2 linked regions of the Pseudosulfitobacter sp. DSM 107133 genome follow. The protein of the gene in region 2 binds, or shares a complex with, the protein of the main gene of each other region. Links are inferred from orthologs where the notes say so. Each region holds a gene or a part of one and is shown on either strand. Other genes may lie near its edges. The genes, in order: DSM107133_RS01060 and xseA.

Region 1 (3,024 bases), 980 kb from region 2 along the record:
CATGTCGTGGCCGTCGATCGGCCCGAGATAGGAAAACCCAAGCTGTTCGAACAGGGTGCCGCCCACGGTCATGCCCTTGAGCATGTCCTTGGCCCGACGCGCGCCTTCGCGGAAGGGGGGCGGCAGCAGGCTGACAGCGCCCTTGGCGGCGGCTTTCAGGTCTTGAAACGGTTCTTCGGCATACAGGCGCGACAGATAGGACGACATTGCGCCAACGGGCGGGGCGATGGACATTTCGTTGTCGTTCAGAATGACGATCAGACGTTCGCCCAGATCGCCCGCGTTGTTCATCGCCTCATAGGCCATGCCCGCGCTCATGCTGCCGTCACCGATCACGGCAATCGCGTCGCCCAACCCCTCGGGCGTGACACCGCCCAGATCGCGCGCAACGGCAAAGCCGAGGGCCGCACTGATCGAGGTGCTGGAATGGGCCGCGCCAAAGGGGTCATAAGGGGATTCGCTGCGCTTGGTGAAACCCGAAAGCCCGTCTTTTTGGCGCAGGGTGCGGATGCGGTCACGGCGTTCGGTCAGGATCTTGTGTGGATAGCATTGGTGGCCCACATCCCAGACGATCTTGTCGCGGGGGGTGTCGAACACGGCGTGCAGGGCCACGGTCAGCTCGACCACGCCCAGACCTGCACCCAGATGCCCGCCGGTGACCGATACGGCTGACACGGTTTCACGGCGCACCTCGTCGGCCAGTTGATGCAACTGGGCGTCGCTGAGGTGTTTCATGTCAGCGGGGCGCTGGATTGTATCCAGCAGGGGGGTGTTTGGGCGGTCCGTCATAGGGCGGCCTTCTGTCATTTCTCGCGGCGGATGACAAATGCGGCGGTTTCGCGCAGCACGTCGGCATCTGGTCCATAAGTATCTAGGGCGTCGCAGGCAGATTGCACCAGTTCGGATGCGCGGCGTTTCGCCCCGTCCAGACCCAGCAGCGAAACAAAGGTGGCCTTGCCTGCCTCGGCATCCTTGCCGGTGGCCTTGCCGACGGTGCTGGCATCGCCGGTTATGTCCAGCACATCGTCGGCAATCTGGAACGCCAGCCCCATCGCCTGTGCATAGGTCCGCAGCGGGGTGGTGTCTGCACCGGCCATGCGTGCACCGGCACAGGCCGACCATTCGATCAGCGCGCCGGTCTTGCCGCGTTGCAGATATTCGATTTGCGCAAGGGTCAGCGGCACGTCGGCGGTTTCGGCGGCGATGTCCAGCGCCTGACCCAGCACCATGCCCCGTTGCCCTGCGGCCAGCGCCAGCGTGTGCGCCAGATCGGCGCGGGCGGGGCCGACTGAGTCGTGGGTAACCAGCTCGAAGCTGAGCGCATGCAGCGCGTCACCGGCCAGCATGGCCGTCGCCTCGTCCCATTTGACGTGAACGGTGGGCTGGCCCCGGCGCATGTCGTCGTTGTCCATGCAGGGCAGATCGTCGTGGACCAGCGAATAGGCGTGCATCGCCTCGATCCCCGTCGCGGGCCATATCGCCGTGGCCGGGTCCAGCCCGTGCAGCCGCGCCGATTCCAGCACCAGAAAGCCGCGCAGCCGTTTGCCGCCTTGGGTGGCGTGCGCCATCGCATGGGTGACGGGCACATCGTCCAGACTGTTCAGAACGGTGTCGAATTGCGATTGGATCTGCGTGGTGGCCTGTGCCAGCCGGTCGGAAAACATGAGCCTATTGAATGTCGGCGGGCGTGGTGCCGGTGGGATTGCCGTCGCTGTCCAGCGTGATGGCGGCGACCTTTTCCTCGGCCTCTTTCAGCTTGGCTTCGCAGCGGGCTTTCAGCGCCGCGCCGCGTTCATACAGCGTGATCGACTGATCCAGCGCCACGTCACCGCGCTCAAGCTGGCCCAGAACCTGCTCCAGCTCGGCCATCGCCTGTTCAAAGCTCATCTCGTTCACGGGTGTATCGGTCATCGCGCCGCGCCTCTTGTTATTTCTGGGTCAACATAGCGGTCTTCGTATCCCGATGCCAGACGCACAAGCCGCAGTTTTTGCGCAGTTAGTCGGGGGCCAGCATATAGCCCGCCCCGCGCACGGTTTGCAGATATCGCGGCTGTTTCGGATCGCTTTCGATCTTGCGGCGCAGGCGGGTGATCTGCACGTCAACCGCGCGTTCCTGTGCCTGTCCGCGGTCACGGCCCAGTTCCTCGACCAGCTTGGCGCGGCTGATCGGATTGCCCGGTTGGGCGGAAAAAATCTTCATCAGCAACATTTCGGTGCCGGTCAGGCGCACGATGTCCTGACCTTGCCACATCTCGCCGCGTTCAAGGTCATAGCGGATGTCGCCAAGATGCAGGATCTTGGGCATGCTGTCTTCTGCGGGGGTTTCGGGCATACGCCGCAGCACGGCATTGATGCGCAGCAGCAGCTCCTTGGGCTCGAAGGGTTTGGGCAGGTAATCGTCTGCCCCGGCCTCGAAACCCTCGATGCGGGCATCGGTTTCGCCGCGCGCGGTCAGCAGCAGGATCGGTGTGGTCTTGGTTTCGCGCAACGACCGGCACAGGCTGAGGCCGTCTTCGCCGGGCATCATCACGTCCAGAATGATCATGTCGAAATCCAGCCCCGTCAGGATGCGCCGCGCGTGCTGCGCGTCGCGGGCAGCGGTTACCAGAAATCCGTTCCGTATCAGGAATTTCTGCAACAGGGTACGAATACGCTCGTCGTCGTCAACAACCAGCAGGTGGACGTCGAAATCGCTCATGCGCCGTTTTCCTTCAGGCGCGCATAGGCGCGGCGCATTTCCGGGTCCATCATCGCTTCGAGCACGCGGCGGAAACCGCCAACGGCGTCTGGCCCGGCCTCGCGAAAGGCGGCGCGCATACGGGCGCGTTGGGCATCGGACAATTGCTGTTCCAACGCGCGGCCCGCATCGGTCAGGTGCAGGTGACGCTCGCGTTTGTCGGTTTGGCCCACTCGGCTTTCCACCAGCCCGTCAGCGATAAGGGTGCGCAGCACGCGGTTCAGCGATTGTTTGGTCACGCCCAGAATGTTCAGCAGGTTGTTCACCGTCGTGCCCGGAGCACGGTT
Region 2 (3,247 bases):
GCGTACAGGATGCCCTGATAGGGCATGCCACGCTTGGCCATTTCATCCATGCAGGGCTTGATGATCTGATCGAGCGCCACCTGCGCGATTTCGTCCGTCAGGACCGGCGCGGGGGAATAGGCCCCCATGCCGCCGGTGTTGGGGCCGGTGTCGCCGTCGCCCACGCGCTTGTGGTCCTGTGCGGTGCCCATCGGTAGCACGTCGGTCCCGTCGCACAGCACGAAGAACGAGGCTTCCTCGCCCTCCATGAATTCCTCGATCACCACCTCGGCGCCCGCCCCGCCAAAGGCCCCGCCGAACATGTCGTCAATGGCAGCCTCTGCCTCGGCCACGGTTTCGGCGATGATCACGCCCTTGCCAGCGGCCAGACCGTCAGCCTTGACCACAATCGGCGCGCCTTGCTGTTGCACATAGGCGCGCGCGGCGGCGGCATCGGTGAAATGCCCATAGGCGGCGGTGTTGGCGCCGCAAGCTTCGCAGATTTCCTTGGTAAAGGCTTTGGACGCTTCCAGCTGCGCCGCCGCCGCGCTGGGTCCGAACACCAGAACACCGGCATCGCGCAAACGGTCGGCAACGCCGGCGGCCAGCGGGGCCTCGGGGCCGACGATGACGAAATCAATCGATTCCGCCTCGACCAGCGCAATCACCGCGCCGCCGTCCTCGATGTCCAGTGTGGCGCATTCTGCCATGGTGGCGATGCCCGCATTGCCGGGGGCGACAATCAACCTGTCACATTTGGGGTTTTGCACCACCGCCCATGCCAACGCATGTTCGCGGCCGCCACCGCCGAGGATCAGAATATTCATGCCGCACACTCCTTGGCCTTTGTTGCCCCGCGTTCTAGTCTGCGCACACCCGCCACACAAGCACACAAGGCACGGCTTATGGACCTGATCGACGACCCTTCCGAGGCTGGCAACTCACCCGAGTTCAGCGTCACCGAGCTTTCGGGTGCGATCAAGCGGGTGATCGAGGGCGAGTTCGGCCATGTGCGCATTCGCGGCGAGGTGGGTCGCGTGTCGCGTCCGCGTTCGGGACATGTCTATCTGGACCTCAAGGACGACCGCAGTGTGATCTCCGGGGTGATGTGGAAAGGCACGGCCAGCCGTCTGCAAACCCAGCCCGAGGAAGGCATGGAAGTGATCGCCACGGGGCGCATCACCACCTTTGGCGGTCAATCGAAATACCAGATTGTCATCGAGGACATCAAACCCGCAGGCATGGGCGCGCTGATGGCGCTCTTGGAAAAGCGCAAGGGCATGTTGCAGGCCGAAGGGCTGTTCGACGAGGCGCGCAAGCGTCCCTTGCCCTATCTGCCCGACATTATCGGCGTGGTCACCTCGCCCTCGGGTGCCGTGATCCGTGACATCCTGCACCGGCTGCGCGACCGGTTTCCGCGCAAGGTGCTGATCTGGCCCGTGGCCGTGCAGGGCGAACGCTGTGCGGCGGACGTGGCCCGCGCCATTGCCGGTTTCAACGCGATGACACCGGGCGGTGCGCTGCCACGTCCCGACCTGCTGATCGTTGCGCGTGGGGGTGGCAGCGTCGAAGACCTGTGGGGCTTCAACGAAGAGATCGTCGCCCGCGCGGCGGCGGCCTCCGAGATCCCGCTGATCTCTGCCGTGGGGCATGAGACGGATACAACGCTGATCGACTATGTCTCGGACCGCCGTGCGCCGACGCCCACTGCTGCCGCCGAACTGGCGGTGCCTGTGCGCCACGAATTGCTGGCATGGCTGGGCGGGCAGGGCGCGCGGATGTCACAGGCGCTGTCGACCACGCTGGTGCGCCGCCGTCAGCGGTTGAGCGATCTGGGACGCGCCTTGCCGCGCCCCGAAGTGCTGGTCGAAGGGCCGCGCCAGCGGCTTGATGTGCTGGGCGACCGTCTGGGGCCTGCGCTGATTGCCGGTGTGCAGCGGCGCAAGGTGAAACTGTCCGAGGCCTCGGGCAGCCTGCGCCCCGCAACGCTGCGCCGGACGGTACAGACCGCACGCCGTGATCTGGACCGTCTCAGCGCACGTCTGGCACCTGCGCTCGCCCGTGCCGTGGCCGCGAAATCCGAGCGTTTTGCCAGCCGTACCGCCCGTTTCGACCCCGCTGCCCTGACGGCCCAGACCGCCACGGCGCGGCGTGATCTGGACCGGCTGGTCGCGGGCATCACCCGTGCGGGACAGGGCCAGACGCAAACCCTGCGCCGCAAGATCGACGCGATGGACCGTCTGCGCGAAACACTTAGCTACAAGGCGACGCTGGCGCGTGGCTATGCGGTGGTCCGCGGCGACGGTGATGTGGTCACGACCAAGGCAGGGGCGAAAAAGGCCGCCACACTTGAGATCGAATTTGCCGATGGCAAGCTGCTGGTCGGCGGCAAGGCAAGCGGGGCGGCGCCGAAGAAAACCGCCCCCAAAGCCCCCGACCAGGGATCGCTGTTCTAGACCGTCGCCACAGGCGTCACCGGAGAGCCCACAGCCGAAGGCAGGCGCAGCGGCGGCGCGGTGATCAGGAACCGCGACCGCCCGTTCGCCCGCAGCCAGTCCGCCAGCGGTGTCAGGTGCCACAACTCGCCCAGCATGATCCCGTTCTTGAACAGGCAATGTTCGTGCAGCGGCAGGGTGGAACAGCACCCTTCGCCGGGGGTGGCGGGATGCGCCTCGACCGCGTAGTTGTCGGCGGCAATCGCGGCGATCCCGCTGTCGGTGATCCATTGCAACAGCCGCGCATCGCGCCCGTCCAGCACCGCGCAGGCGTTGTGCAGGCGGTCCTCGTCCGGGGTTTTGTGCATGTCCAGGATCACTTGTGCAAAGCCTGTGTGCAGCACCAGCATGTCACCCTGTTCAATCTGCACGCCGTCGGCCTCCATGACCTGCATCAGCATGTCGTAGTCAACCAGCGTGCGGTCGTCGCCGAAATGCGCCCGCAGATCGACCATCACACCGCGCCCTTGAATGCCATGGGCGGCGGCGTTCTCGATCCCCAGCGCGGTCGCCCGTGACGTGCTGTGCGGTTTCATGTCCGATCCCACGCCCGCGTCCGACATCTCGTCGGGGGCGATGATGTGTTCGCCCGCGCGGTAGCCGTTGTAGAAGACCTTGTCCGCTGTGCCGCTGCCCGTGGTGTCGAATTGCCCGCCCACATGGCACAATGCGTCCCATTGGGTCGAATATTGCAGGTGTATGATCGCCAGATCGTCACACAGAACATCCGAGGCACCGGGCAATGTCGCGTTAAAGTTCACGGCCCCCTCGCG

What was found.
Region 1: the proteins of xseA (region 2) and DSM107133_RS01060 are in contact, whole or in part, in a cryo-EM structure (PDB 8TXR), measured with the Escherichia coli proteins. The link is inferred for Pseudosulfitobacter sp. DSM 107133 from one-to-one orthologs.

The regions. Positions count from the first base shown.
Region 1 is NZ_CP085154.1:218,755-221,778, forward strand. What follows is about bases 291-2,993. They hold DSM107133_RS01060 (exodeoxyribonuclease VII small subunit), read right to left. Parts: upstream 1,912-2,993; coding sequence 1,669-1,911; downstream 291-1,668. Other genes in these bases: dxs (1-deoxy-D-xylulose-5-phosphate synthase), read right to left, coding at 291-789; DSM107133_RS01055 (polyprenyl synthetase family protein), read right to left, coding at 804-1,664; DSM107133_RS01065 (response regulator), read right to left, coding at 1,997-2,698; DSM107133_RS01070 (MarR family transcriptional regulator), read right to left, coding at 2,695-2,993. In the rest of the region: more of dxs, read right to left, coding at 1-290; more of DSM107133_RS01070, read right to left, coding at 2,994-3,024. UniProt on the Escherichia coli protein: Bidirectionally degrades single-stranded DNA into large acid-insoluble oligonucleotides, which are then degraded further into small acid-soluble oligonucleotides.
Region 2 is NZ_CP085154.1:1,200,804-1,204,050, forward strand. The notes cover bases 234-3,159. They hold xseA (exodeoxyribonuclease VII large subunit), read left to right. Parts: upstream 234-884; coding sequence 885-2,435; downstream 2,436-3,159. Other genes in these bases: purD (phosphoribosylamine--glycine ligase), read right to left, coding at 234-806; DSM107133_RS06000 (cyclase family protein), read right to left, coding at 2,432-3,159. Outside these bases: more of purD, read right to left, coding at 1-233; more of DSM107133_RS06000, read right to left, coding at 3,160-3,247. UniProt on the Escherichia coli protein: Bidirectionally degrades single-stranded DNA into large acid-insoluble oligonucleotides, which are then degraded further into small acid-soluble oligonucleotides.